3 regions of the Bifidobacterium breve DSM 20213 genome follow, and region 3 is predicted to be linked to each of the others. Evidence: riboswitches for the same ligand, from Rfam matches in the RefSeq annotation. Region 3 holds a riboswitch; each other region holds the start of a gene.
What was found. A riboswitch is a leader RNA that binds a small molecule or an ion and turns the genes downstream of it on or off. The one in region 3 is predicted to bind thiamine pyrophosphate.
Positions count from the first base shown of each region.

Region 1: another riboswitch for thiamine pyrophosphate. It lies ahead of BBBR_RS00565 (xanthine permease); the one in region 3 lies ahead of thiS (sulfur carrier protein ThiS).
Region 2: another riboswitch for thiamine pyrophosphate. It lies ahead of BBBR_RS06935 (hydroxyethylthiazole kinase); the one in region 3 lies ahead of thiS (sulfur carrier protein ThiS).

Region 1 covers NZ_AP012324.1:160,585-170,617, forward strand. The annotation lists gene dnaK (molecular chaperone DnaK) at 1-838, shown strand, start outside; gene grpE (nucleotide exchange factor GrpE) at 838-1,521, shown strand; gene BBBR_RS00555 (DnaJ C-terminal domain-containing protein) at 1,700-2,713, shown strand; gene BBBR_RS00560 (heat shock protein transcriptional repressor HspR) at 2,904-3,491, shown strand; TPP riboswitch at 3,622-3,718, shown strand; partial or broken gene BBBR_RS00565 (xanthine permease) at 3,764-3,910, shown strand; partial or broken gene BBBR_RS00570 (acyl-CoA reductase) at 3,901-4,677, shown strand; gene BBBR_RS00575 (SDR family oxidoreductase) at 4,764-5,534, shown strand; gene BBBR_RS00580 (HAD family hydrolase) at 5,647-6,318, shown strand; gene BBBR_RS00585 (DedA family protein) at 6,470-7,195, shown strand; gene BBBR_RS00590 (P-loop NTPase) at 7,514-8,320, shown strand; gene BBBR_RS00595 (CpaF family protein) at 8,337-9,356, shown strand; gene BBBR_RS00600 (hypothetical protein) at 9,612-10,033, shown strand, end outside.
Region 2 covers NZ_AP012324.1:1,576,298-1,586,330, forward strand. The annotation lists gene dusB (tRNA dihydrouridine synthase DusB) at 1-608, opposite strand, end outside; gene BBBR_RS06930 (glycine--tRNA ligase) at 751-2,223, opposite strand; TPP riboswitch at 2,475-2,583, shown strand; gene BBBR_RS06935 (hydroxyethylthiazole kinase) at 2,573-3,517, shown strand; gene thiC (phosphomethylpyrimidine synthase ThiC) at 3,699-6,452, shown strand; gene BBBR_RS06945 (ATP-binding protein) at 6,490-7,695, opposite strand; gene thiD (bifunctional hydroxymethylpyrimidine kinase/phosphomethylpyrimidine kinase) at 7,822-8,631, shown strand; gene BBBR_RS06955 (thiamine-binding protein) at 8,695-9,072, shown strand; gene BBBR_RS06960 (MFS transporter) at 9,597-10,033, shown strand, end outside.
Region 3 covers NZ_AP012324.1:788,867-798,899, forward strand. The annotation lists gene argH (argininosuccinate lyase) at 99-1,571, shown strand; TPP riboswitch at 1,728-1,831, shown strand; gene thiS (sulfur carrier protein ThiS) at 2,009-2,203, shown strand; gene BBBR_RS03230 (thiazole synthase) at 2,215-3,084, shown strand; gene thiF (thiazole biosynthesis adenylyltransferase ThiF) at 3,223-4,032, shown strand; gene BBBR_RS03240 (rhodanese-like domain-containing protein) at 4,177-4,569, shown strand; gene BBBR_RS03245 (HD domain-containing protein) at 4,803-5,336, shown strand; gene BBBR_RS03250 (putative ABC transporter permease) at 5,346-6,113, shown strand; gene BBBR_RS03255 (DUF975 family protein) at 6,134-6,841, opposite strand; gene tyrS (tyrosine--tRNA ligase) at 7,230-8,552, shown strand; gene BBBR_RS03265 (tetratricopeptide repeat protein) at 8,580-10,033, shown strand, end outside.

The DNA of each region.
Region 1 (10,033 bases), 630 kb from region 3:
GGTTGTGGCTGTCGGCGCTGCCGTGCAGTCCGGCGTCATCAAGGGCGACCGTAAGGACGTCCTGCTGATTGACGTGACCCCGCTGTCCCTCGGTATCGAAACCAAGGGTGGCATCATGACCAAGCTCATCGACCGCAACACCGCCATTCCGACCAAGCGTTCCGAGGTCTTCTCCACTGCTGAAGACAACCAGCCGTCCGTGCTGATTCAGGTCTACCAGGGTGAGCGTGAGTTCGCTCGCGACAACAAGCCGCTGGGCACCTTCGAGCTGACCGGCATCGCTCCGGCTCCGCGTGGCGTCCCGCAGATCGAAGTCACCTTCGACATCGACGCCAACGGCATCGTGCACGTGTCCGCCAAGGATAAGGGCACCGGCAAGGAGCAGTCCATGACCATCACCGGTGGTTCCGGCCTGCCGAAGGACGAGATCGACCGCATGGTCAAGGAAGCCGAGGCTCACGAGGCTGAGGATAAGCAGCGCAAGGAAGACGCCGAGACCCGCAACCAGGCTGAAGCCTTCGCTTACTCCACCGAGAAGCTCGTCAACGACAACAAGGACAAGCTGTCCGACGACATCGTCAAGGAAGTCACCGACAAGGTGAACGCTCTGGAGGAAGCCCTGAAGGGTGACGACACCGATAAGGTCAAGACCGCTCAGGGTGAGCTGATGACCTCCGCTCAGAAGATCGGCCAGGTCCTCTACGCCCAGCAGGGTGCTGAAGGTGCCGCGGCTGGTGCCGGTGCGGCCGGCGCTTCCGCTGGCTCCGCCTCCGGTTCTGACGACGACACCGTCGAGGCCGAGGTCGTGGACGACGATGACGACAAGGACAACAAGTGATGTCCGAGTTCAACAAGGACGACTACCTGAACGACCTGCCGGATCCCTCAGATGCTGAGGCTGCCGGCCAGGCCGCTCAGGCCTCTTCAGGGGCTGACGCCTCCGCCGAGTCTGGCTCTGCGCAGGATTCGGCTGCCCAGGCTCCTTCCAATGAAGGAGCCGACGCGGCTCCTGCCGCAGCTGAGGGAGAGAAGTCGGATGCCGGAAAGAAGACTGGCGAAGGCCAGTCTGATTCTGAAGACACCCTCACCCCTCTCGGCAAGGCCAAGAAGGAAGCCGCCGACTACCTCGAAGCCCTGCAGCGCGAACGCGCGGAGTTCATCAACTACCGCAATCGTGCGCAGAAGGAGCAGGAGCGCTTCCGCCAGCATGGCATTATCGACGTGCTGACCGCGCTGCTGCCGGCCCTTGACGACATCGACCGCATTCGCGAGAACAGCGAGATGGACGATTCGTTCAAGGCGGTGGCTGCCAAGATCGACAAGGCTTTCGAGAAGTTCGGCGTCGAGAAGTTCGGCGAAAAGGGCGAGGACTTCGACCCCACCAAGCATGAGGCAATCCTGCACAAGCCGGATGCCGATGCCGACAAGGAAACCGTCGACACCGTGGTGGAAGCCGGCTACCGTATCGGCGACCGCGTAATCCGCGCCGCCCGAGTAGTAGTAGCCTCCCCGCAAAACTGATAACGGCCAGCTCGCTAACGAGCTGACATTATCTTGGCTCCCGCTGGCGGGAGCTGGCAGCCGAAGGCTGACTGAGGGTGGTCAAACACTGAATATAAACCACCCTCAGTCTCGCTTCGCTCGACAGCTCTCGCCAGCGGGAGCCAACCATAAAGACTTTTCAAGAAAGGAGACATGAATGGCTGAAAACGAATGGCTCAGTAAAGACTTCTACAAAGTCCTTGGTGTCTCCAAGGACGCTTCGGACGACGACATCAAAAAGGCGTACCGCAAGCTCGCCCGCAAGTACCACCCTGACGTCAACAAGACCAAGGAAGCCGAGGAGAAGTTCAAGGACATCTCCGAAGCTTACGACGTGCTGAGCAAGAAAGAAGATCGCCAAAAGTACGACGCGATTCGCCAGTTCGGTATGGGCGGCGCCCGCTTTGCCGGTGGTTCCGGTGCCGGCGGCTTCGACGCTTCCGGCTTCTCCGACATCTTCGGCTCCATGTTTGGCCAGGGTGCCGGTGGCAACGGTTCGCGTATCCGCTTCTCCACTTCGGGCGGCGGCAACCCCAATCTCAACGACATCTTCTCGATGTTCGGTGGAGCCGCGGGGCAGGGTGCTGGCGGCTACGGCCAGCAGGCATACGGTAACGCCGGTGGCTACGGCTATGAGGAAGCCCCGCGCCCCGAAAACGGCGAGGACCGCAACTCCAAGATCAGCTTGACCCTTCGTCAGGCGGTCAAGGGTGCGACCGTGTCCCTGTCCGTGGATGGCAAGAAGTTCAAGGCTCATGTGCCCGCCGGCGTCAAGGACGGTCAGAAGATCAAGCTGGCCGGCAAGGGCAAGCCGGGCATCAACGGCGGCAAGGCCGGCGATTTGTACCTGCACGTCACCGTCAATCCGGATTCCACGTTCTCGATGCGCGGTCGTGACATCGTCATGAACCTGCCCGTCACCGTAGGCCAGGCCGTGGCCGGCGGCAAGGTTGACGCCAAGGACATCGACGGGAACCTGGTTACCTTCAAGGTGCCCGCGGGCTCCAGCTCCGGTGCCGAGGTCAAGTTGGCCGGGCTGGGCGTCAAGCGTGGCAACCAGCCGGGCGACCTGATCGGCCGTGTGCAGATCATGGTCCCTGCCAAGCCGGGTCTGGCGGTCAAGCACGCCGCCAAAGAATTCGACGAAAAAGCCGGCGACTATCTCAACTAACAGGGGCTCCGCTGGCAGAAGCTGAATGAGCGCAATCTTGGCTCCCGCTGGCAGAAGCTGAATGAGCGCAATCTTGGCTCCCGCTGGTGGGAGCTGTCAGCCAAAGGCTGACTGAGGGTGGTCTTGGCTCCCCTCTCTGAGGGGAGCCGGGAGTCGAACCGAAGGCTCTCAAAATCACAGGAGGTGAACAATGGCGCGGTTAGCCAACCAGATGAAGCAGTTGTACGCGATGTGCGCAACCGCGCTCGTGATGGGCAGGGCCGATCTCGACGGAGCCGATGACGTCGGCTTCGACATCGAACTGCCCATCTTCACCGTCGGCCAGACCGCCGAGTTGGCCAACATTCACCCCCAGACCCTCCGTCAGTACGACCGCCTCGGTTTGGTTCGTCCGCAGCGCACGGATGGCGGCGCTCGCCGCTATTGCCTGCGTGACATTGCCCGCCTGACTCGCGCTCAGCGCCTGAGCCAGGACGAAGGCATCAATCTTTCCGGCATCGCACGCATTTTGGTCCTCGAAGAGGAGAATCGCCAACTGCGCCGCGAAGTCAAACGCATGCAAACCGGCGACCAGGAGAGCGTTTTCGCCGCAGGCCGTGACGGCAATATTGTGGAGGTACAACGCTCCAACCGCGCCCGCCTCTGGCGCAACGCCATCCGCCGCGAAACCCGCGAACTGCCCGGCCGCGATACTGCCGCCGATACCGCTGCCGGCGCCACCGGCGACTCCAACTCCACTCCCGCCGACTTCAAGTCCATGGTCCTGTGGGGTTGGTGAGTCTGGCCGCGTTGCTTCGATTCCTTCTCCATTCGTAAAACTGTTTGTTATCTCACATCGGGCAGCTGCCGAAAGAAGCACGAATTTTCTTGACGGAGATGTCAAGGTTTGTTACGGTGACGTGCGAAAACCGATTCGTAAGGGGTGCTTTAGGCTGAGACGGTATGTGCCGAACCCTTCGAACCTGTGAGCTAACACTCGCGTAGGGAATGCGACGGTTGAACTCCTCTGTTCGGCTCGGCATCCCATATGCGCGTTGAGAGAGGAAGCGTATGTCAATACGCAAGGAGCTGACCGCCCAGAACGTACTGCTGGGTTTTCAGCACGTGTTCGTTTCCAATGTTTGGCTTGATCCGGTATTCGTGGCAGGAGCGATTGGCTTACCTATCGCCCTGTCGTCGAACATGATTACGGTTCTTCGCAGACTACCAAATTGATTGCGGGCAAAGTCGCCGGATCCAAGCCCTGTCTAGGTTACGGAGCAAAAGTCGGGTTGGCGTTCATTGGCCGAGAGGCTTTGCGCCCTGATACCTATGCCGATACCGTGCATCGTGTGGCTGTTGACATCGCCACATATGACCAGCAAAGCTGCCTGGCTCCGCAGACCGTGTTCGTGGAGACTAATGGAGCCCTCACCCCTCGTGAAGTGGCTCAGCTGCTCGGTGGCGAGCTTGAGAATCAGCGGCGCAAATATCCGCGCTCCGTATTGAGTGACGCCGAGAACGTGGCCATTCAGCGGGTGCGCACCGACACTGAGATGAGAGCCTTGATGGGCGGGAAGGCCGCGGTGTTCGCCAGTGGCCATAGCACGGCATGGTCGGTGCTGTATCGAGAACTTGACGGTAGCGGTGCCGACGAGGATGTTGCTTCGCTGATGTCGCCGTTGAACCGCACCGTCAACGTGGTGGCGGTGCCAGATTTGTTGGACGCTGCCAGAAGACTGACTTCCTGCCGTGGCTGGCTGCAGAGCTGCGGTGTCGCTGTGGATTCAACCAGACTGTTTGGTCTTGCAGATATATTGGCCGCGGTCGGTGTGAATCGCATCTGTCCGCTCGGTGAGATGGATCGGGCGAAATCCGGCTGGCATCATGATGGGGGCTTCAACCTCATCGATCTGTTGCGCGCGGTGGATGTCGAACGCGGCAGCGACGCGTACAGCGATTCGTTCGATATGGATATGGAATAGGCCTGTGCTGTTGCGGGCAGCAGGGGCTGGTAGCAGGGCGAAAGGCAAGGGCAATGACAGAGCAAAGCGATATGGCACGGCGTCCAATGGTGAATCTGGATGGCAGAACAGCGATTATCACCGGTTCCGGCAAGGGCATAGGAGCGGCCGTGGCGAAATGCCTGGCATCGCACGGAGCCGCTGTCGTCATCAATTACGTACATGACGCCGCCAGCGCGCAGCGCACTGTTGAAGACATCCACTCACTGGGAGGCTTGGCTATAGCTGTACAGGCGGATGTTTGCGATGAATCGCAATCTTCCAAGCTGGTGGGTACCGCTGTCGGCTCATTCGGCGGCGTGGACATCTTAGTGAATAATGCTTTCGGACGCTTCTCCTTTGATCCGCGTCGCCGTTCCACTTTTGCTGGAGGCGATTGGGATGAGTTTGGCGCACAGATCGAGGGATGCCTGCATGGTGCATATCTGATGTGCTCACATGTGGTGCCGCTGATGCGAGCCCAGACCTCCGGGCGTATCATCAACATCTCCAGCAATCTGGTCGATTCGCCCATCGTGCCCTACCATTCGTATATCACTGCCAAAGGCGGCTTGGTCGGCATGACCCGCTCTCTGGCCCAGGAGCTGGGCGGCTTCGGCATTACCGTTAATGCCATTGCCGCAGGTTTGACGGCCGGAACCGCATCCAGCGCAGCCACCACCGAGGATGTTCGTGAACGAATCATTGCCATGACGCCTCTTGGCCGCCTTGCCCGTCCCGATGACATCGCCGGAGGGGTCGCGTTGTTGGCGTCCGACATGGCCGGCTTCATTACCGGGCAATGTCTGCACGTCGATGGTGGTTTGACCATGCGCTGAAGTGCCGGAGCGGTGTGCTGACGCGCTATGGTTGTCGCATCCGGTTGGTGCAATGGAATGCAGCAAGAGTAAAGGCGCCGATTGGCGTGCGGTCATGCGAACGGAGGTAACCATGCTGCTCAAAGCCGTGTTCTGGGATTTGGACGGTACTCTCATCGATTCTGAGCCGCTCTGGCATGACGGTGAGATTGAGATCGCGCACAACAATGGCGGCGAGTGGAACGAGGACCTCGGTTGGGAGTGCTCCGGCACTCCGGTGCCACACGTGGCGGAGGTCATGATTGCGCATGGCTGCACATTGAGCATTCCCGAAATCGACAAGCAGCTCAAGGATTATGTATTCAAGGCGGAGGTCGAACGTCTGCCGTGGATTCCTGGTGTGCAAGACGTGCTGCGTTCGCTCAAGGAAGCCGACATCCCATCCATGCTGGTCACTACTTCGCCTCGCCGCATGGCCGAGAACATCATGAAGCAGGCTGATGGATTGCTTGCCGGCTACGTCTGCGGCGATGATCCGTACGAGCACAAGCCGAGCCCTGCCCCATATCTGGCCGCGGCTGAGAGACTCGGCATCGCGCCTGAAGACATGGTCAAGTGCGTGGTAATGGAAGATTCCTCATCCGGCCTGCGCTCCGGCGCCGCCTCGGGGGCCACACTAATTGCGCAGACTGGCTGGATTCGCACCGACACTTCCGGCCTTGGTCAGTTTGCCTCCATCGACTCGTATGAGGGCATCGATGCGGCCGCGCTGGACGCCTTTGTGCGGCAGCGTTTGGGGGAGTAGAAATTTCGTTTGTATTGCGGAGTTTGTGTGGGAAACCCCCAGTCGACCTGATGTTATAGGCCGGCTGGTAGGGTGTTTGACGGTTTGCATATAACTGTCTGGTTCATTGGGCTGGCAGCTCAATACAAGATTTAGTACTCATAGGAAACACATGGGCTTCGTTAATTTCATCCTCGAACTGCTGAAGGATCCGCGTGCCGCGATTGCCGGTTGGATTGCCATGGGTGTGGCGCCGACCCTCGGCTTCATCTTCCTCATCGTATTTATCGAAACGGGTGTGGTGTTCTTCCCATTCCTGCCGGGCGACTCCCTGCTGTTCGCTGCCGGTGTGTTCGCCGCTCCCGATGCCGCGACCGGCAAGGCTGCGCTGCCGCTGTTCTGGCTGCTGCCGGTGGTCTGGTGCGCCCCGATTGTCGGTGACCAGTGCAATTACTTCATTGGCCACTTCTTCGGCCGCCGCATTATCCAGTCCGGCAAGGTGAAGGCCTTGACCCCGGAGCGTTTGGCCAAAACTGAGCACATGATTGAGAAGTGGGGCCCGCTGGCTGTGTTCCTGGGCCGTTTCTTCCCGTTCATTCGTACGTTCATGCCGTTCATCTCCGGTATTTCCGGCATGCGTTGGAGCCGATTCACCCCGTTCTCGGTGGCTGGCGGCCTGTGCTGGTCCACGCTGTTCACGCTGCTGGGTTACTTCTTCGGCAATATTCCGGCCGTGCAGGATCACTTCGAATTGGTGATCGTGCTGATTCTGCTGGTTTCGCTGGCGCCCACCATCATCGGTTTGCTGAAGGCCAAGTTCGGCAAGAAGAAGCCGGAGTCGGTTGCCGATTCCCAGCTGGATACGATGGAATCCGGTATCGAGAACCTTAATAAGTAGTTTTTGGTGCTGTAGGGTTCGTTTCTTTTCCAAGCCCCGTTCCGCATGTGATGTGCGGAACGGGGCTTTGTTGTGTTATCCACATTGTTGGTGGACAACATGCCGGGGTGTGGATAATTCGGCAAGCTGGAACCACAGAACCTGATTTCGGTTGAAATAGGTTGGCTCGCACGGTTCAATCTCCCTATGAATATCGACACATCCTCTCGCACTGTTCGCGTTGCTCGCTCTCCGGCAGCGGCCGTTTCGTCCCCTCCCCAGTCCGCTGGGGTCGGGCCCTCCCCGCCGCCGCGCTACTACACCCCTCCTCCGCAACCAATGGCTGCGTATGAGAGAAAACGGTCGAACAGGACTCCGGAAGAATCGTTCTCCACGAACGTGGCATTGCACAATATTGTGACCGTGACCTCGGGTCACGGTGGCGTGGGGCTCAGCGTCATGGCCTCTATGCTTGCGCTGACGCTCACGGAGCGTGGGCAAAGCTGCGTGCTGGTCGATGCCGATTTCGTGGCGGGATGCTTGGATCTGCTGCTTGGCCTCGAGCGTGAGCCGGGTCTGCGTTTCAGTCAGATAGACGCTCCGTTGGGCCGTATTGAAGGAGCGGCACTGCGTCATGAGCTCATTGACTGGGAGGGTATTCGTGTGCTGCCGTGCGATCCCTGGAGCACGCGGCAGCCTGAATGGTGGGAAGTGCAGGCCGTGATTCGGGCACTTGCCGAAACGCACGATATTGTCATCGTAGATGCCGGCCAGGGAGGCCTGATTGAAACAGTGAGTGACTTGCGCCATGGAGTGCAGGTGATGGCCGCGGAACTTTCAGTAATCGGTTTGGCTCGGGCCAAAGCCCATCGGCTCAGATTGTCCGCATGGGAATGCGGGATTCCCCATATTGGCGGCATCGAACCGAGAGGTACGCCGCGAGGTCGCGGGAGCGTGGATGTTGCCGAAGCCGAAGATTATCTGAGCGCTGCAGTGGTGGGTCCCATCCGTCTGACTTCCAGCTTGTGCGGTGATGTGCTTGAGGGATTAGGCATCCGATCCGTGCCCAAGGGAAGTCGTAAGGCCATCGAGGCGCTCGCCGATGCGGTGGAGCGGGATATTCGCGCTGGTGCTCGGGCTGCCTGATTGAAGTGGGGATATCATGACGGCATTGCATCGCGCAGGCATGTTTTTCGGGTTATTGGATGAGCTTGCTTCAGATGATCGAGTCACTGATATTGCGGTGACTTGTGAGGGCCGCGTCTGGGCGGATCGTGGCAGCGGTATGCGGGAGCATATCTTGCAAGTGCCATTCCGATCGCCGCAAGTGGTGCGTGATTATGCGGTGCAGTTATGCGCGCAATTGGGGCGCCGCCTGGATGATGCGTGCCCTATTGCCGATGCTTCCAATATGCATGGTGTGCGTGTCCATGCGGTGATAGCGCCGTTAGTGCCGCAGGGGGCGTCGATTTCCATACGATTCCCCGGCAGCGAGGTGGCATCGTTGCAGCGGCTTGCCCAGTTGGGCATGTTTCCTGCCGGCTGGATTTCGGTACTAAGCGGGCTGGTGAGCAAGAGAGCCGCCGTGCTGATTACTGGCGGTACCGGCGTGGGCAAGACCACCCTGGCAAAGGCGTTGCTTGCGCAGTGTGATGCGAATGACCGTATCGTCACCGTGGAAGAGGTGCGGGAGCTTGTCGATTTTGGCCATGGGAATCATGTTTCCATGGCGGCGAGGGAAGCGAACGTTGAAGGCGAAGGTGCGGTGGGCCTTCCCGATTTGGTGAAAGCCACGCTGCGCATGCGCCCCGACCGGGTGGTGTTGGGGGAATGCCGTGGCGAGGAGATTGTGGATCTGCTGAGGGCGTTCAATTCCGGCCACCGGGGCGGCATGACCACCTTGCATGCGAACAGCGTGGCGCAAGTGCCGCAGCGTTTGATCGCACTGGGATTACTGGCCGGGGTGGCTCCTCGTGCATTGGCCATGCTTGCCGAAGGCGCCTTCGATGCGGTGCTGCATCTTGAACGAGTGGACGGCCGTAGGCATATTGCACAAATCGGCACTTTGCACGCCTCGTATGGTGAATTGCAAGGCGTTCCATTGGTGGCTTGGGACGGTTCGGCCGAGCCTCGATATTCACCTCAGTGGCGTGATTTCGCGGCATTGTGGGGCTGTAGCTAGGGGGGTGGGATATTGCTCTGGTGTGTGATGCTGACAATGGTCGCTGTGCTGATATGGCCTAGTCGCCAATCTGGGGTTGTTGATCGTCTGCGTGATGTGCGGAGTCTTTCTGGAAGGCTCAATCGAGGTGCTGGTGGAGGTTTCGTGAGCCGGAATGGGTGGGACTCGAACGTCGGAGGTGGTGCTGGGCGTAGAACGACAGCAGCATTGCCGAGGAACGGAATCGCTCAGGTATTGGCCTCCGCCATTGCTCGCATGGCAGGTGGAGGAACGCTGGTGGAAGCGTTCGAGGAGCAATTCGGCGGACGTTTTGCCGTGCGCAGGCTGACCCCACAACGCCTGACCGACTTGTTTGAGCGGCGACGATTGCCGGACGAATCACGCGCGCAGTCCGTGCGTGCCGCCATGGGCGCTGCTGCGGCAGCGACAGTCAGCGAGGAATTGGGCTGCCGTGCCGTGCCCTGCTTGGAGGCGGTATTGGATGTCTACTCGCATATGAGATTGATGCAGAACATGAGGGCGCAGGCCTTCGCCGTGCCTCAAGCCACGGTTGGTTTGCTCAGCGCGTTGCCGGCAATCGCGGTTGTGTTGGGGGAATTGATGGGAGCTCACCCCTTGCTATTCTTGTTCGGTTCTCAACGCGGCCTAGTGTGTTTGGTGTCGGGCGGATGCTGCTA
Region 2 (10,033 bases), 790 kb from region 3:
TTGCAGCCTTCCTCCTGAGCGATATGTCCAGCTTCAAGGAAGGTCTCATGGTCGTGATCAATGCCGACTCGGATCTTTGCGGTTACGGGGATGCCGGCCGGCTCGCACACGGCAACCACACGCTGAATGAGTTCAGTAAAGATGTCAGTTTTCCAGGGCAAGGCCGAACCACCACCGCGGCGAGTGACTTTGGGCACCGGGCAGCCGAAGTTCAAATCCACATGGTCGGCCATGTTTTCATCGACCACGATTTTCGCGGCCTGTTCGGTGATGGAGGGATTCACACCGTAGAGCTGCAGCGAACGAATCTTCTCGCTACTGGCAAAATGGCACAGGCGCAGAGCCTTGGGGTTGCGCGCCACGAGGGCGCGTGCGGTAATCATTTCGGCCACGTAGAGACCGTCGGGACCATATTCCTCACAGATCACGCGGAATGGCCAGTTGGTCACACCCGCCATCGGCGACAGCACCACCGGAGTCGGCACGGTGATGTTGCCGAGCTGAACCGGGGCAATGTGTACCTGCGTTTCCGGGCGTGATGGAGCGTCCGTGCGCGGATCGAGGTTGTTGGTCTCGTGAGTAGCGGTGATGGTGGTTTCCATATCCATGCTCTTGCTCCCGCTGGCGGGAGCTGTCGAACCGTAGGTGAGACCGAGGGTGGTCTTCCTTGTGCAGAAAAGACCACCCTCAGTCCGGCTGTCGCCGGCCAGCTCCCGCCAGCGGGAGCCAGTCACCTTGATATATCAGGCTTTAGTACAGGCCGCCGGCTTCCTGAACGCCGGACTCAGGCCAGGCTTCGCCACCCATCTCCACGGGCTTCAGCGGCACGCGGGTGCGCTTCTCGCCGATGCGGGCGGCCACATAGTCGGCCACCTTGTCGAGAGCGACGCGATCCTGGGCCATGGTGTCACGCTCACGGATGGTCACGGCGTGGTCCTCGAGAGTATCGAAGTCCACGGTAATGCACAGCGGGGTGCCGATCTCGTCCTGACGGCGGTAGCGGCGGCCGATGGCGCCGGACTCGTCGTAGTCGATCATCCACTCGTTGAAGCGCAGGTCATCGGCCAGGTTCTGGGCCACGGTCCGCAGTTCGGGCTTCTTGCTCAGTGGCAGCACGGCGGCCTTGACCGGGGCCAGACGCGGGTCGAGGCGCAGCACGGTGCGCTTGTCGACGCCACCCTTGGTGTTCGGAGCCTCGTCCACGTCATAGGCGTCCACGAGGAAGCACATCAGGGAGCGGGTCAGGCCAGCTGCCGGCTCGATGACGTACGGGATATACTTCTCGCCGGTGGCCTGGTTGAAGTAGCACAGATCCTCGCCGGAGCGCTTGGAGTGCGCGGTCAGGTCGTAATCAGTACGGTTGGCAATGCCTTCGAGCTCGCCCCAGTCGGAGCCCTGGAAACCGAACTTGTATTCGATGTCCACGGTGCGCTTGGAGTAGTGGGAGAGCTTCTCCTTCGGATGCTCGTAGTGGCGCAGGTTCTCCGGCTTGACGCCGAGGTCGATGTACCAGCGGGTGCGGGCGTCAATCCAGTACTGGTGCCATTCCTCGTCGGTGCCGGGCTCGACGAAGAACTCCATCTCCATCTGCTCGAACTCGCGGGTGCGGAAGATGAAGTTGCCCGGAGTGATCTCGTTACGGAAGGACTTACCCATGTTGGCGATGCCGAACGGCGGCTTGGAACGGGAGGAGGTCATCACGTTCTTGAAGTCCACGAAGATGCCCTGCGCGGTCTCGGGGCGCAGGTAGTGCAGGCTGTTCTCGTCCTCGACCGGGCCGAGGTGGGTGCGCAGCATCATGTTGAAGTCACGCGGCTCGGTCCACTGGCCACGGGTGCCGCAGTTCGGGCAGACGATGTCCTTCATGCCGTTCTCCGGCATCGTGTCGCCGTGCTTCTCGGCGTAGGACTCCTCGAGCTTGTCGGCGCGGTTGCGCTTGTGGCAGTTGAGGCATTCGACAAGCGGATCGTTGAACACGCTCACGTGGCCGGAGGCCACCCACACTTCGGGAGGCAGGATGATGGAAGTGTCGACACCGACGACATCAGGACGGGTGACGACCATGGAGCGCCACCATTCGCGCTTGATATTGTCTTTGAGAGCGACGCCGAGAGGGCCGTAATCCCATGCGGAACGGGTGCCGCCGTAGATTTCGCCGGCGGGGAATACAAAGCCGCGACGTTTCGCGAGGGATACAACTTCATCGAGTTTGGACTGAGCCACAATGCACCTTCTGGTTTGAACGGTTTGGGGTCTAATAACAACCGCTTCAGAATAGCCGTATATGGTGACAGGTAGAAAGGCACTGTCGTTTTGCAAATTGCTTTCACTGAAAGCGCGTCAGTGAGAGCAATTTGCAAAAGCCTATGGAAACAATCGCTCTACTACCACGGATAATTCAGACGCGCCAGACCTGACGACACGTATCGAACAAATTCGTCAAGATAATGTCCATGTTGGCGCATAGCGTCGGCAACGTAATGCAGGGGAACTCGCATGTGGTTCGCGAGTTGAGAAAGGCCTAAGCCTGACCCTTAGAACCTGTTGGTTAAGACCATCGTAGGGAGCAGTAATGAGCAGTAGTGCATCATCGTTTACCGGTTCGTCCAGCGACTGTACCACCGGAACACCGGTTTCATCCGATTCACCGATTCGCGAGAACATCGCAGCCGCCGTGCACCGCGTACGCGAGACGACGCCGCTGGCCCAGTCGTTCACCAATTTCGTGACCATCAATCTGGTGGCCAACGCGCAGCTGGCAGCCGGCGGCACTGCGGCCATGAGCTTCCTGCCGGACGACGTGATCGAAACCGCGAAAATCGCGGGCGCCAACTACATCAATGTGGGCACGCTGCTGCCGTTCTATAAGGACGCGCTGCCTGAAATCGCGCAGCGACTCAATTATTTGGACAAGCCGTGGGTGCTCGACCCGGTGGCTGCAGGCATCGGGCGCACCCGCACCTCTATTCTTCAGGCCTTCAAGGCCGCTCCCCCTACTGTGATTCGTGCAAACGCTTCCGAAGTGATCGCGCTGGCGAATATGTGGGGGCTCAACACCGAATCCGCGGGGGACGCTTCCGAACACCGCCCCGCCGGAGTGGAATCCGTCGATGACGTGGATTCCGCAACCGGTGCGGCGGTGGCACTTGCCCGGTATCTGACCGAGCAGCACGCCAAGCATTCGTCTCACGATGCTTCCATCCCCTGTGCAGTGGCCGTGTCCGGCATCGCCGACCTGGTGACCGACGGCGAAACCGTGTACCGGCTGTCGGGCGGCAGCTCGATGATGACCAAAATCACCGGTGCAGGCTGCTCGCTGGGCGGCGTGGTCGCCACGTATCTGGCGGTGTCCGATCCGTTGACCGCTGCGTTGTCCGCGTCGCTGCTGTACAACCGCGCGGGCGAGGTGGCCGATACGACTTCGCATGGGCCGGGCTCGTTCCAGGTCGCGTTCCTTGACGCGCTGTGGAATGTGACCGCCGAGCAAGTGGCGGAATCTGAGATTTTGGTGCAGTAGTGTACTGCCCCCGCTGGCGGGGACTGCCGGCAAAGCCGGCTGGGGGCGGTTCCTGGAGTTACCATCCTCCGCCGCTTCGTGGCACCTCCCGCCAGCAGGAGGAAAACACTCGATACCACATCAACCCCAATTCACCTTTCCAATAAGACTTCCACAAGAAACAACAAAGGTAGGAATAATAATGAGTAATGAATACCCATACGCCTCCATGCGAGACAGCTTCGACCTGTCCGCGTACTTCGTGGTGGGGCCGGAGGACTGCAAAGGCCGTCCGCTGACCGACGTGGTGGATCAGGCTCTGCACGGCGGCGCAACCTTCATCCAACTGCGCGCCAAGGAGGCCGATGCCTCTGAGCTGACCGACATGGCCCGCGACATCGCGCAGATCATCGAGGACAATGAGAAGTCCGATTCCGTGGCCTTTGTGATCGACGACCGTGCCGACGTGGTGTGGCAGGCCCGCCGCAAGGGCATCAAGGTGGACGGCGTGCACATCGGCCAGACCGACATGGAGCCGCGCGAAGCCCGCGCCCTGCTCGGCGACGAGGCCATCGTGGGTCTGTCGGCTGAGACCGAAAGCCTCGTTCAGCTCATCAACGAGCTGCCCGACGGCTGCATTGACTACATTGGTGCCGGTCCTCTGCACGTCTCCACCACCAAGCCCGAGGCTTCCGTGGGCGGCAACGACGGCTCCGGCAAGACGCTGGACGCCGCCCAGATCAACACCATCTGCGTCGCCAGCGAGTTCCCGGTGGTCGTGGGCGGCGGCGTGACCGCAGCCGATATGGCCATGCTCGCCGGCACCAAGGCCGCTGGCTGGTTCGCGGTCTCCGCCATCGCGGGTGCCGAGAACCCGGAAGAGGCCGCGCGCACCATGGTCGAAGGCTGGAAGGCCGTCCGCGGCGACAAGAAGCACGGCTACGCGCCGCGCGTCGTAGCCCACACCCCCGCTGCTGATACTCAGGCTGCTCAGGAAGGGGCCGCAAAGCCTGGCTCCGAGGCCACTGAGAAGAAGTTCACCAACGCCAAGGACGCCAAGGATGCCCAGAAGCTCGCCAAGCAGCAGCGCGTGGACATCGCCGCCCGTGGTTCCAAGCAGCGCGACAAGGCGCACATCCGCAAGACCAAGTCCGTACCGTTCACCTATCAGTATGGTTCCTACGACCTGGAAGTGCCGTACACCGAAATCAAGCTGAGCGACACGCCCGGCGTGGGCCCGAACCCGCCGTTCCACGACTACAACACCGAAGGCCCCAAGTGCGACCCGAAGGAAGGTTTGAAGCCCCTGCGTCTCGACTGGATCCGCGACCGCGGCGACATCGAAGACTACGAGGGCCGCCGCCGCAACCTTGAGGATGATGGTAAGCGCGCCATCAAGCGCGGCCGCGCCACCAAGGAATGGCGTGGACGCAAGCATGAGCCGATGCGCGCCAAGGACCACCCGATCACCCAGATGTGGTACGCCCGCCACGGCATCATCACCCCGGAGATGCAGTACGTGGCCACCCGCGAGAACTGCGATGTGGAGCTCGTGCGCTCCGAGCTGGCCGCCGGCCGCGCGGTGATGCCCTGCAACATCAACCACCCCGAGGCCGAGCCGATGATTATCGGATCCGCCTTCCTGACCAAGCTCAACGCCAACATGGGCAACTCGGCCGTCACCTCCTCCATCGACGAGGAAGTGGAGAAGCTGACGTGGGCCACCAAGTGGGGCGCCGATACCGTGATGGACCTGTCCACCGGTAACGACATCCACACCACCCGTGAGTGGATTCTGCGCAACTCCCCCGTGCCGATCGGCACCGTGCCGATGTACCAGGCCCTCGAAAAGGTCGAGGATGATGCCTCCAAGCTGAGCTGGGAGCTGTTCCGCGACACCGTGATCGAACAGTGCGAGCAGGGTGTGGATTACATGACCATCCACGCCGGTGTGCTGCTGCGTTACGTGCCGCTGACCGCCAACCGCGTGACCGGCATCGTCTCCCGCGGTGGCTCCATCATGGCCGACTGGTGCCTGCGCCACCACCAGGAGAGCTTCCTGTACACGCACTTCGACGAGCTGTGCGACATCTTCGCCAAGTACGACGTGGCGTTCTCTCTGGGCGATGGCCTGCGCCCCGGCTCCCTGGCCGACGCGAACGACGCCGCGCAGCTTTCCGAGCTCATGACTCTGGGCGAGCTGACCGAGCGCGCCTGGGCCAAGGACGTGCAGGTGATGATCGAGGGCCCGGGCCACGTGCCGTTCGACACCGTGCGTATGAACATCGAGCTGGAGAAGGCCGTGTGCAAGGGCGCCCCGTTCTACACCCTCGGACCGCTGACCACCGATACCGCTCCGGGTTACGACCACATCACCTCCGCCATCGGCGCCACCGAGATCGGTCGTTACGGCACCGCTATGCTGTGCTACGTGACCCCGAAGGAACACCTCGGCCTGCCGAACAAGGATGATGTGAAGCAGGGCGTGATCGCCTACAAGATCGCCTGCCACGCCGCAGACATCGCCAAGCACCACCCGCACGCGATGGATCGTGACAATGCGATTTCCAAGGCTCGCTTCGAGTTCCGTTGGCTCGACCAGTTCAATCTGTCCTACGATCCGGACACCGCCATCGCCTTCCACGATGACACCCTGCCCGCCGAGCCGGCCAAGATGGCGCACTTCTGCTCGATGTGCGGCCCGAAGTTCTGCTCGATGGCCATCTCCCAGAACATCCGCAAGGCATTCGGTGGCGAGGCCGCTCAGCAGCAAATCGTGAAGGAGGCTGCTGCTGGCGTCGACTCCGAGGCACTGGCTAAGGCCAAGGCCAATGTCGATAATGACGTGGTGTCTGCCAACGTGCTCAGCCCCGAAGAAATCCTCGCCGGCATGGATGCGATGAGCGAAAAGTACACCGCCCAAGGCGGCAAGCTCTACTCCACCGCCCAGGAGTAATTTTTCTCTGGCTCCCCTCAGAGAGGGGAGCCAGCAATTATTTATGATGCCTGAGCTCGGGACGACGCTCGACTCGCTCGAAGGCGGTGACGAGGTCGGCAGCACGGATCGCGCCGCGGCGGTCCTTGGCGGCCACCAGAGCGGCCTCGGTCCAGATGGCGCACACTTCGGCGCCACTCCAGCCTTCAGTACGCCGCGCGATGTCTTCCAATGGCAGTTCGCCCTCGATGGACAGCGAGTGGGCCTGCACCTGCAGAATGCCCAAACGGTCGCGCTCGGACGGCATCGGGAAGGGAATCTGCCAATCGAAACGCCCCGGACGCAGCAGAGCGGGATCCACATCCTCAATACGGTTCGTCGCGGCGACCACCACCACATTGCCCTTGGACTCGAAACCATCCATCAACGTCAGCAACTGTGCCACCAGACGCTTGCCGACACCATTAGTGTCGTTCTCACGCGAGGACGCGATCGAATCAATCTCATCAAAGAAGATGATGGCGCGCTTGTCCGCCTGCGCGGCGGCGAAAATCATGCGCAGCGTTTCCTCACTATCGCCCACATACTTGCTCACGATGGTCGGGCCGGACACCAGATAGAACTGCGCGTCCGCCACATTGGCGATGATGCGGGCCAGATGCGTTTTGCCGGTGCCCGGAGCACCGGTGAAGATCACGCCCTTGATCGGCTTGGCACCGATCGCACGCATCTGCGCACTGTTGCCCAGCTGCGTTTCGATAAGCTCCTTGGCGCGCGTGATCACCTGCTCATAACCGCCGAACGAATCGAAGGTAAGCGACGGATCGCTGCCCGGCGTGATGCGGTACTGCTTGATGTCGTCATCGTGATCGGATTCGCCTGGACGGATGGCCGTGGGCCACAGCACTCGTTCAATGCCGAACAGGTCGGTGAACTGCACGGTGTTGCCGGGCATGATCGAATTCGGGTAATCGCCTTCAAGCAGTTCGAGGCCGTCGGAAGTCTCCAGGACCACGCCTTCGTTGAGCGCACGGCGCACGATGCCCACACGGGGCTTCAACGGCCACACATCATGCGGCACTTTACGATAGAAATCCGTGCCGACGAGCAACACGTCGCCCACATCGAACACCTCCTGACGCGGAAATGTGAGCTGTGTGGTGTGCCCATTAGGCATTACGCCAAAATATGCGGTGCGTTCATCGTCAAAACCGGTGATGCGTACCAAGACGCCGTCACGGCGCAGTACATCGTTATCAGCCATGTCCCCTCCCGAACATTTCATGAATCAATCGCAATCAGCAAACCCTCCCATCTCACCACAGGAGCGGCAAAACATCAAGGAAAACCGCTCCGAAAAACATCATGGGCCCCACTTAGAATGAACACTATGGCACAGATTGCAACATCTACACTTCCCGCTGTTCTCGCGATCTCCGGCTCCGACTCGTCCGGCGGTGCCGGCATGCAGGCCGATCTGAAGACCATGCTGGCTTGCGGCGTGTTCGGCATGAGCGCCATCACCGCGCTCACCGCACAGAACACCACCGGCGTGCGTTCCATTCAGGACACCAAACCGGACATTCTCGCCGACCAGATCAACATGGTGTTTGAGGATATTCCGCCGGTCGCGGTGAAAATCGGCATGGTGTCTGCCACTGACATCATCGACGTCATTGCTGAACGACTCACCTTCCATCACGCCACGAACATCGTGCTCGACCCGGTTATGGTGGCCACTTCCGGTGCCAAGCTCATCAGTGACGATGCCATTGCGGCCTTGACCGGCAAGCTGTTCCCGATGGCTACGGTCGTGACTCCGAACATTCCCGAGGCCGAAGTACTGACCGATACGCTGATTCGCGATCAGGAGGATATGGAGGCCGCCGCCCACCGCATCGTGGAGCGTTACGGCTGTGCCGCGCTGGTCAAGGGTGGTCATGGCACCGAGGATGCCAACGATGTGCTTGCCGAGACGGATGGAACCGTGACCTGGTTTGATGGCGCGCGTATCAATAATCTGAACACGCACGGCACCGGATGCACGCTGAGCTCCGCCATCGCCTCGTATCTGGCGCTTGGCGACACGCTGCCCAAAGCCATCAAGCATGCGAAGAAGTATCTGACCGGTGCGCTGAAGACCCAGCTGAATCTCGGCCACGGCTCCGGCCCGATGGATCATTTCTGGAAGTATCGCTGACATAAGTGTGGTTGTTAAGCTCCCCTTGCCAGGGGAGCTTAACACTACTGAAAAAGGAGAATCATGGTTCTTGACCGTAATGCCGTTACTCAGGAAGTGCCGATCGACCCGGAAACCGGCAAACCGTACCTCAACACCGTGGCAGCCATCCAGGTGTCGGCCAATGGCGTGGGCTCCGAGGTTTCACCATACGTGGCTCAGGCCGTCGAAGTGATTCGCGAATCCGCCCTGCCGCAGGAAACCAACGCCCTGTTCACCAACGTGGAAGGCAATCTGGACGACGTGCTCAAGGTGGCCGGTGAGGCCGCCAAGAAGCTCGCCGAGCAGGGCTACCGCACTTCTCTGGTGCTGCACATGGATATCCGTCCCGGCTTCACCGGCCAGCTGACCGAAAAGCCCAAGCTGGTGGATGAGATCCTCGCCGACAAGCAGGCGAAATAGCAAAGCATCGCTTCCACCAGCAAGGGCATGCTTTGTTATTACACGTTTCATGGGGCGGTAACTCACCCATAGGGCGGTAAATATCTCATGGGGCGGTAAAACCCTCATGGGGCGGTAGGCGAAAACGGCTCTATTCTGCGGAAAGGCAAAATCCGCTAACCGCCCCATGGGCCAAATACCGCCCCATGAGTGTTTTACCGCCCCATGGGAATCACGGTTCTGCCTTCTTTCAACGGGGTAAGAGCGTAAGTGGGGCATATATAGGAGCGTTACAAACTCTGTTATCGTTCACAATGTGACCGCAACGCGGCGTGCCACAAGATCGAACCTATAGTTAAGCCCCATGTAGTGAGCTATCTCACAACGATTGGCTCGCTACGTGGAATTCAAGACTTGGACTGCAAACGTCGTTCATCCCACACAATGGGAGGGCGAACGGAACACGCAGTCCAATCAAGAGTTCGCTCGCCGCAACATCATTGAGCAGTTGCACGCGGGCAGGTTTGCAAGAAGAGGGCTCAAATATGACTGCTGCTGAACAGCAGATTTCCGGCAATCCCGCGGCTATGGAAAGCGCACAAGCACGTACCACCGTGACGGATCAAGCCAAGGTTCAGGATATTATCTCGCGCGTGGATCGCGCACATGAAACCCCGATGTTCCATCGCATCGTGGCGCTGGTCGCCGCTGGCATGCTGATGGACAGCATCGACGTATATATTGGCAGTGCCGTTGCCTCCAGCGCGTTGGCCACACACTGGTCCACCGTTGCGCAAAATTCCACCTTTATGTCCGCAGGCTTCCTGGGTCTGCTGGTCGGTTCGCTGCTGGCCGGCTTCGTCGGTGACCTGAAGGGCCGCCGCGTGGCTTACCAAATCAACCTGCTGCTGTTTGGCGGCTTCACCTTCCTCGGCGCATTCGCCCCGAACATGGCCGTGCTGTCCCTGTGCCGTCTGGGTGC
Region 3 (10,033 bases):
GGAATACGAACAACTTGAATCCACCGGTATGTAGCCCAACGCTGATAGTCTGACAAGCAGTCTGATTTGTTTGCAATCCATGGTTTCAAGGAGCCTTCATGACTGAGAACAACGAACATCTGGCCCTGTGGGGTGGTCGCTTTACATCCGGCCCGTCGCCGGAACTGGCCCGACTGTCCAAGTCCACGCAGTTCGACTGGCGTCTGGCCGACGACGATATCGCCGGTTCCCGTGCCCACGCCCGTGCTCTCGGCCGTGCGGGACTCCTGACTGCCGACGAGCTGCAGCGCATGGAAGATGCGCTCGACACTCTCCAGCGCCATGTGGATGACGGTTCCTTTGCTCCTATCGAAGACGATGAGGATGAGGCCACTGCCCTCGAACGTGGCTTGATCGATATTGCCGGCGATGAGCTCGGCGGCAAGTTGCGTGCCGGCCGTTCCCGCAACGACCAGATCGCTTGCCTGATTCGCATGTGGCTGCGCCGTCACTCCCGTGTGATTGCCGGATTGCTGCTTGACTTGGTTAATGCCCTGATTGAGCAGAGCGAAAAGGCCGGTCGCACCGTGATGCCGGGCCGTACGCACATGCAGCATGCCCAGCCGGTGCTGCTTGCTCACCAGCTTATGGCTCACGCTTGGCCGCTGATTCGCGACGTGCAGCGCCTGATTGATTGGGACAAGCGCATCAATGCCTCTCCGTACGGCTCCGGCGCGCTGGCCGGCAATACACTCGGCCTTGACCCGGAAGCGGTGGCTCGCGAGCTCGGCTTCTCCCGTGTGACCGACAACTCCATCGACGGCACCGCAGCCCGTGACCTGGTCGCCGAATTCGCATTCGTGGCCGCCATGACCGGCGTGGACATCTCCCGTCTGTCCGAGGAAATCATTATCTGGAACACCCAAGAGTTCGCCTTCGTCAAGCTCGATGACGGCTACTCCACCGGATCCTCCATCATGCCGCAGAAGAAGAACCCGGATATCGCCGAGCTCGCCCGTGGCAAGTCCGGCCGTCTCATTGGCGACCTGACCGGTCTGCTGGCCACTCTGAAGGGTCTGCCCACCGCCTACGCACGCGACCTGCAGGAAGACAAGGAAGCGGTGTTCGATCAGGTCGACACGCTCGAAGTGCTGCTACCCGCGTTCACCGGCATGGTCAGAACCATGCGCTTCGATGCCGACCGTTTGGAAGCTGAAGCCCCGACCGGCTTCGCCTTGGCCACTGACATCGCCGAATGGCTTGTCAAGAACGGCGTGCCATTCCGCCATGCTCACGAGCTCTCCGGCGCCTGCGTCAAGCTCGCCGAAGGCCGTGGCCAGGAACTCTGGGATCTGACCGACGAGGACTTCATCGAGACCTTCGCCGCATTCCTGCCGGCCGGAAAGGCTCCGGGCGTGCGTGAAGTGCTCTCCAGCCACGGTTCGGTCGACTCCCGCAACGGCAAGGGCGGCACCGCCTATGGTCGTGTGCGCGAGCAGATTGCCGACGCCAAGGCCAGTGTCGAAGAGCTCAAGTTGTTCCCGGCCTCCACTTCTGACGGTTCCGCGTATAAGGCCCCCGGCACGTTTTAAACTGCGCTCCCGTTGGCGGGGGCTGTCGGCGAAGCCGACTGGGGGTGGTCGCGAAGGTCTTCGTCCACATGACCACCCTCAGTCTCGCTCCGCGATCCAGCTCCCGCCAGCGGGAGCTAGGTTTTGCGTTGTCATCGCAACGGCCTACACTGAATAATCGTAACGAACGGGAGCCGTAAGGCTGAGAGGAAGTTGCCAGACTTCGACCGGGGAACTTGACGCGGGTCATGCCGCCGTAAGGAATCGTTGTTCTTGATTTGTTAGGTTTCCTGCAACAGTCTTTCATTCCGTTTGCATAATTTAGCCGTATGACGGGTCGTGGTGTAGCCAATGCATCGCGGCGGCCACACGGTCGCATGATTGGGTTCATGAATGGGCGCACCACTTAAGGTACGGTTCGTTTCGTGCACCCTTTTTTACTATTCGGAAAGGTTGTTATGCAGGTCAACGGAGAGCAAGTCAAGCTCGATACGCCGGTCAGCGTTGCCGACTATCTCGAAGCACACGGATTCCGCGCCGAACGCGTGGCCATCGAACTTAACGGTGAGATTATTCCGCGCGACAAGCGTGCCGATGCCATGCTTGACGACCAGTGCGTTATGGAAATCGTACAGTTTGTTCAGGGTGGCTGAAAGGAAGAGCTATGAGCAATATCAATCCGGTTACTGAAGCATCCGTTGAGGCGACGCCGCTGCCGCCGCAGCCCGCCGTCACCAATCCGGTCGGTACCGCTGCGCCGATTCTGCCGGTGGAAGACAAGCCGCTGAATCTGGGAGGCCACGAATTCCAGTCGCGATTCATCTTGGGCTCCGGCCGCTATGACCTGAACCTCATCAAGGCCACGGTCGAGCATGCCGGTACGCAGATCGTCACTATGGCGCTACGCCGCGCGCAGACTACCGAAAACAGCGTGCTCGACTATATTCCCGAAGGTATCACGCTGCTGCCCAACACCTCCGGCGCGCGTAACGCTGAGGAAGCCGTGCGTATTGCACGATTGGCACGCGAAGTCTGCCACACCGACTTCGTCAAAGTCGAAATCGAACACGAGACCAAATACCTCTTGCCGGACAACGCTGAAACCATCCGTGCCACTGAAATGCTGGCCAAGGAAGGCTTCGTGGTCATGCCCTATATGTTCCCGGATCCAATCGCAGCCCGTCAGCTTGAAGAAGCCGGTGCTGCCGCAGTTATGCCGCTCGGCTCGCTGATTGGTTCCAACATGGGCTTGCGCATGCGTGATTTCATCGAGATCATCATCGCCAACGCGCACGTGCCGGTTATTATCGACGCCGGCATCGGCCGCCCGAGTCAGGCTTGCGATGCCATGGAAATGGGTGCGGATGCGGTGATGGCGTACACGGCTGTGGCCTCCGCTGGAAATATTCCGTTGATGGCTGAGGCGTTCAAGCACGCCATCGATGCGGGTCGTGCGGCCTACCTGTCTGGTCTCGGCAAAGTGACCGAAGGCCAGGCTGTGCCGTCCAGCCCGACCACAGGGTATTTGCACTGATTGGGTATTGGCTCCCCTTTCTGAGGGGAGCTGGCCGTGTAGCGGACTGAGAGGAATTCGCGAGGCAGCGTTAAAACTTCCTCTCAGTTACCTGTGATGACAGCGTCCCTCCGGAGAGGACAGAAACATGGAGAAAACATGGCATTGACGGATGAACAGGTGGAGCGGTACGCGCGTCATCTGATTTTGAAGGGCGTGGGTGTCAAAGGGCAGAAGCGTCTGCTGGCTTCCAGTGTGCTGATTATCGGCGCGGGCGGGCTCGGTTCGCCGGTTGCTCTGTATCTGGCGGCAGCCGGAGTCGGTCGCATCGGACTCGTGGATGGCGATATGGTGGATTTGAGCAATCTGCAACGCCAGATTATCCACACCACTGCACGGGTGAACGAGCCCAAGGTGGAGTCAGCGGCTGCGGCCATCCGTGAACTCAACCCGGACGTGACGGTCGACACTTACTATGAGCTTGTTGATGCCAACAATATCGCCGGCCTCATCGAGGCATACGATCTGGTGATAGAGGCCACCGACAATTTCGCCGCGAAGTTCCTTATCAATGACGCTTGTGTATTGGCCAATAAACCGTATATTCATGCGGGTGTGGTCGGATTCGCAGGTCAGGTGATGACCGTCATTCCCGGTGAAGGCCCGTGCTATCGCTGTATTTTCCGCGACATGCCTGCCGCTGGCGAGATTCCGACTTGCAAGGAAGCTGGCGTCTTGGGTGCGGTGGTCGGCGTGATCGGCAGTCTGGAAGCCACTGAAGCCGTCAAGCTGATAGTTGGCGTGGGGGAGCCGTTGGTGGGCCGCATGCTCACCGTGGATGCGTTGAACATGAATATTCGACGGGTGCCATTGCCGGAGCATGTGCCGGATTGCCCGGTGTGTGGTGAGCAACCGACCATCACCGCCATTGACTCGGCCAACTATATTCAGCCGGCCTGCGCGATTTAGAGCTATATGGCTCCCTCTCTGAGGGGAGCTGTCACCGTAGGTGACTGAGGGGAGTTGCTACGGTTGAGCAAGCCTCCCCTCAGTCCGCTACGCGGACAGTTCCCCTCCAGAGGGGAGCCAAGATCAGAACGAGAGGGGAAGAACATGCCTATTGCTTTGCATAATGTGGTTGATGCCGATGAGAGCGGTGAGTGTGCGTATCGTCACATCACGCCGGAAGAATTCGCCGAGCTCGACCCGAATACGGTTACGCTGCTCGATTTGAGGGAACCGGCCGATTTCGCCGCTCACCCGGTCGAAGGTGCCATCAATGCTCCTCTTGATCCATTGGCTCATGTACTCAAAACCGTGCCCAAGGATCGAACTGTTGTGGTCTATTGCGCCCAAGGTTGGTGGAGCGAGGAAGTGGCCGAAATTCTCGCCGATCGCGGTTACGATGTGGCCAGCCTCTATGGAGGCTTTCAAGGCTATCTTGATTATCTCGAATCCCACCACGATCAACAGCTCAACAGCCGATTGGCCGCAACGTATCTCTGACCTCTCGGCGCAAGGAATTCTCGTAATAATCCCTGATTTCGAGAGATCTTTGCACTGACTCGTGCTAAGCGCAAAGATTTCTCGAACAGTTCCTATTGTCGTTCTTTTGGATGAGTGTGCACGGTAATGTGCGTGCCCTACAATCGGTCACGGTGTTACCCGATAAATACTTGAATGTTGTCGGGTAATCACATGGAATGAACCGAACCAGCCCGAACGGGAAGGACGAAACCGTGGGACGCCTGCTCACTCGAGCGCAGATTCAACGCTTGGTCGCCAAGCATGGCCGTGAAGTCATCGAACATCAGCACATGCAGATCGAACGTTGCTGCTATCAGCACGGCAATGTCACCACATTCGAGCATTCCATACGTGTGGCGTGCCTCGCCGTTTGGCTGGCGGATCGCGCACATCTCTGGTACCACGTGAATCTCAGGTCTCTGATTCGTGCGGCTCTCCTGCACGACTACTTCCTGTACGACTGGCACGACTGGGACAACGGGCAACACCGTTGGCACGGCTTCACCCATGGCCATGCGGCCTTGATGAACGCTTTGAAGGATTTTGACCTCAACGACATCGAACGCAACAGCATCGAAAACCATATGTTCCCGATGACCCCTGTGCCGCCCGCCTATATCGAAGGATACCTTGTCACGTTGTCGGATAAGCTTTCGGCCACCGCCGAAACGTTCTCGTTCGACCGGTTCAACAAGCCACATCTGCCCTCGTTGGAGGCACACATCAAACACCGCGTTGCAAGGTGATTACCGCCGATGATAATTGCGCTTGAACACTACTTCCTCTGGTTCCTGTTCTACAGCTTTGTGGGCTGGGTCTATGAATCCATCCTTGTTTCTTGCCAAGAACGTCGCTTGGTAAACCGTGGATTCCTCAACGGTCCGCTGTGCCCGATTTACGGCACCGGTGCGGTACTGGGCATTGCCGTGCTCGGCAATCTCCATAATCCAATCATCATCTTTCTGATTTCGATGGTCGGCGCCACGATTCTTGAATACACGACCTCGTGGGTTATGGAGGAGCTCTTCCACGCACGTTGGTGGGATTACTCGAATTTCCGTTTCAATGTCCAAGGGCGTGTGTGCCTTTTAGGGGCGGTGATTTTCGGTATTGCCGGTGTAGTGATTGTGCTCGGCGCCCAACCATACGTGGCACAGTTCACTGACCTGATTCCTGTGCCAATGTTGCACACGTTGGTCACGGTACTGGCTCTGGTCACCATCATTGATTTAGCGGTCACGGTGGCAGGCATGCTCGAATTCGAGCAGGTGCTCGACTCCGTTACTCAAACGGTGCAGGATGTGGCTGCACGAGCAGGCGACACGTGGCAATGGGGTTCCAGTGCGGTATCCGATAAGATGCGCGAGCTTTCGCGGGATACGATTGAGCGTCTACGTTGGGCAGTCAACGGTGTTATCAACGCGCAGCAGAAGCGTATGCTCAAGTCCTTCCCGAAGTTCCAGGTGCCGGATCGTCAGGACATCATCGACTCTTTGCGCGAACTTATGGGCCCGCGCCGCTGATTGCAGGGTTTTTACATGAACTATGACCCCGCGCCCTCAATGCCGTTCTCCTTGGCCACAGCGCGCAGATACGCATAGTATTCGGCGAAGAACGCCGCGTTGTAACCATTGGAATAGAAGATTCCGCTCAGGCCGACTGTGGCACCATTGAGCAGATACCAGACGAGGAAGCTGACCTGCGCCACGAAGCACTCCCATTTGTGGCCCTTCATTATGCGCCGGGAGAGGCTGATAGCCTGATTGGCACTGATGTTCGGGTTCTCCGCCACGATGTACGGCACGAGGAAGTACGAATAGGTTTTGATGATGCCGCCCACGAAAGTCAACCACCACAGCATCAGGTACGCGTTCTCGACCATCATCGTCCATGCCATGCGCACCCAACGCTTGGATTGCAGCGGGTATAGGAACCGGCGCAACGGCACTTTCTCGTAGATTCGGGCCTCCAGCATGATGCGCCGCAGCACCACGCGGAAGACCTGCACTACGAACAGGGGGAATGCCACAGTACCCAGCAGTGCCACGATCACCAGAATGGATATGACGATGTTCTGCGCATGAATGACGGACGTGGCCGCATCCGCCACGGACAGGATGAACGATCCGGAGGAAAATGAGTTGAGTGCCGCGGAAAGTACGCCGCGGGAGCGGCCGAGCGCGGCGATGGCTTTCTCGTTGCTGTTGACTTGGTCGCGTGCGTCGCTTCCCTGCCCCGACGCTATCTCCATCAGAATGTCCAGCGGGCCGGATGCATAGTAGCCCTCGCCAGGGGCCTCGGCGGTGGTCTGTGCATCGGTTTGTACGGAAGTCTGAGCCGTGCCGGAATTGGTGTGGATGGCAATCAGCGAGGAGCCGTATTCCGCACCCAGAAACGCCGCGAACAGACACGCGATAACAATCAGCCAATAACTTCGCTTCAGAGTCTTCCGCGCCTGTGCCTTGAGTGCTTTTCTCTCTATCGCTGCTCCCCTGCTTAGTAGCCACTCCCAACTCTAGTGGAAATGTGACAGATTGTGGCGCATTGACAAGTTATGCACTGTCGCCATGTCCTGCGAAACTTGACTGTGCCCAATTGGGCGGTTTTATACACAATTCGATAGGGAGAAGCGACAGGCTATGGCTCACGTCACCGACTTCAAGGAAGCGGGTTTCAACACCCTGCTTGAGGAACTGGAATGGCGCGGGTTGATTTCCCAGTCCACGGACAGGGATCGACTTGCGGAAGCACTGAACGGCGAGCCCATCACCTATTATTGCGGCTTCGATCCCACTGCTGCATCCCTGCATATCGGCAATCTGGTGCAGCTCATCAACATGCGTCATCTGCAGTTGGCATGCCATCATCCAATCGCCCTGGTCGGTGGCGCCACCGGTCTGATCGGCGATCCGCGCCAGTCAGGTGAACGCACGCTCAATCCGAAGGACGTGGTGGCCGGCTGGGCCGACCGCCTCAAGAACCAGATCGGCGGCATTTTGGAGACTGAAGGCGCCAACCCGGTGCGTTTCGTGTCCAACTACGATTGGACCGCTTCGATGACCGTCATCGACTTCCTGCGCGATGTCGGCAAGAACTTCCGCTTGGGCACCATGCTGGCCAAAGACACCGTGGCTCGCCGCCTGAACTCCGAGGAAGGCATCTCCTTCACCGAGTTCAGCTATCAGGTGCTGCAGGGCAACGACTTCCTCCACCTGTTTGACGAATACCACTGCACGTTGGAACTCGGCGGCTCCGACCAGTGGGGCAACCTCACCTCCGGCCTGGACCTGATTCACAAGGTGCGCGGTGTGGACGTCAATGTGTTCACCAGCCCGATCATCACTGATGCTTCCGGCAAGAAGTTCGGCAAGTCCGAGGGCAACGCCGTCTGGCTCGATGCCACGATGCTCAGCCCGTACAAGTTCTACCAGTTCTGGATCAACCGCCCGGATGTGGAGATGGAAAGCCTGCTGAAGGCGTTCACCTTCCTGCCCAAGGCCGAAATCGAACGACTGGTCGAGGAATCCAAGACCAACCCCGGCAAGCGCGAGGCCCAGAAGACCCTCGCCTGGGAGGTCACCAGCTTCGTGCATGGCGAGGCCGCTACCCAGGCCGCCATTGACGCTTCCGGTGCGCTGTTCGGACGCGGTGGCAACCTCGAAGACATCGATGAGGAAACGCTGGAATCCGTGCTCGACGGTTTCAAGGTGGTCGACGAGAACGGCGAGCACGTCTTCCCCGTCTCCAAGCCCGGTGATCGCGTAATCGACGCCGCCCAGGCTGCCGGACTGTTCAAGTCCGCTTCCGAGGCACGCCGCGCCATCAAGTCCGGTGGCGTGTATCTCAACAACAACCGTATCGAGGATGAGGAGCAGGTGCTGGCCGAAGCTGACTTCCTGGCCGGCCGCTTCGCGCTCATCCGTCGTGGCAAGAAGGCGCTCGGCGCCGTGGAAAACCGTTAATCAACAACGAATTAAGGAAAACAAGTAATGGCAGAAGGTAACGAGCGTTCCGGCAAGTCCTACGGCGGCGGCCATAAGGGGTATGGCGATCGCCGACCGGGCAACCGCGGTGGCAAGGGTTTCAAGCCGCGCGGCAAGGGCGGTTTCAAGCCGCGTCATGATGGTGAGGGTTTCAAGCCGCGTCGCCGCGAGGATGGCGAGGGTTATGCGCCGCGTCGCGATGGTGATGGTGAAGGTCGCGGCGGCTACCGCAAGTCGTACGGCAAGGGCGGCGACTTCCACAAAGGTGGTCGTTCCGGCTACCGCGGCAATGGTCCGCGTCGTGACGGCGAAGGCTTCCGCCCGCGTCGCGACCATGATGGTGAGGGTTTCAAGCCGCGTCGCCGCGAGGATGGCGAGGGTTACGCGCCGCGTCGCGATGGTGATGGTGAAGGTCGCGGCGGCTACCGCAAGTCCTACGGCAAGTCCGGAGGCTTCCACAAGGGCGGCTACCGCGGCAATGGTCCGCGCCGCGACGACGACGGTTTCAAGCCGCGCCGCGAGGGTGGCTACCGTTCCCACGAAGGCGAGAACGGCGAGAACCCGCGCTACCAGCACCGCGACAATGATCGCCGTGATTTCCGTCGCGATGGCGATCGTCGTGACTTCCATAGGGATGGAGACCGTCGTGATTTCCATCGTGACGATCGCCGCAATGATCGTCGTGACTTCCATAGGGATGGCGATCGCCGCAACTTCCGTCGCGATGACCGTCGTGACAATGACCGCCGTGACGGCTACCGCGAGTTCTCTCAGGAGGAGAAGCGCCAGTACCGTGAGGAGAAGCGCTCTGAATACATGAACCGTCCGCGCCGCAATTCCGACGGCACGATGAGCTTCCCCTCGCAGAACCCGTACACCGATCGTCGCCCTGACGAGCCGAAGATGCCCAAGGGTATGGAATGGTCGATGCTGTCCTCGGATGAGAGGGAGCGTCTGCGCGGCCTGTCCAAGGAGCACGCGGAGAACATCGGTCTGCATATTCTCGCCGCCTTTGCGCAGGAGGAGGACGATCCTCAGAATGCTCTCGAGCATGCCAAGTGGGTGGCTCGTCAGGCTTCCCGAATTGACTTCGCCCGTGAAACGTTGGCATTCATCGCCTACCGTCAAGGCGACTACAAGCTCGCCTTGCGCGAATTCCGCACCGCTTACCGCATGAACGGATTCCAGGACTACCTGCCGTTCATCGCCGACTGCGAGCGTGGTCTTGGCAACCCGAAGAAGGCCGTGGAACTGGCACTGTCCGACGAGGGCAAGGCACTGCATGGCTCTCCGAAGGTCGAGATGTTCCTGGTGTACGCTGGCGCTCTCGGCGATTTGGAAATGTGGGATAAGGCCATTGATGTGGTTCACGCCGTCGGACGTTCGCAGGGTCTGCCGGGGGAGTACCGCATGCGTGCGGTACAAGCCGAACAGTATTTCCTCGAGGAAGCCGGCCGCAA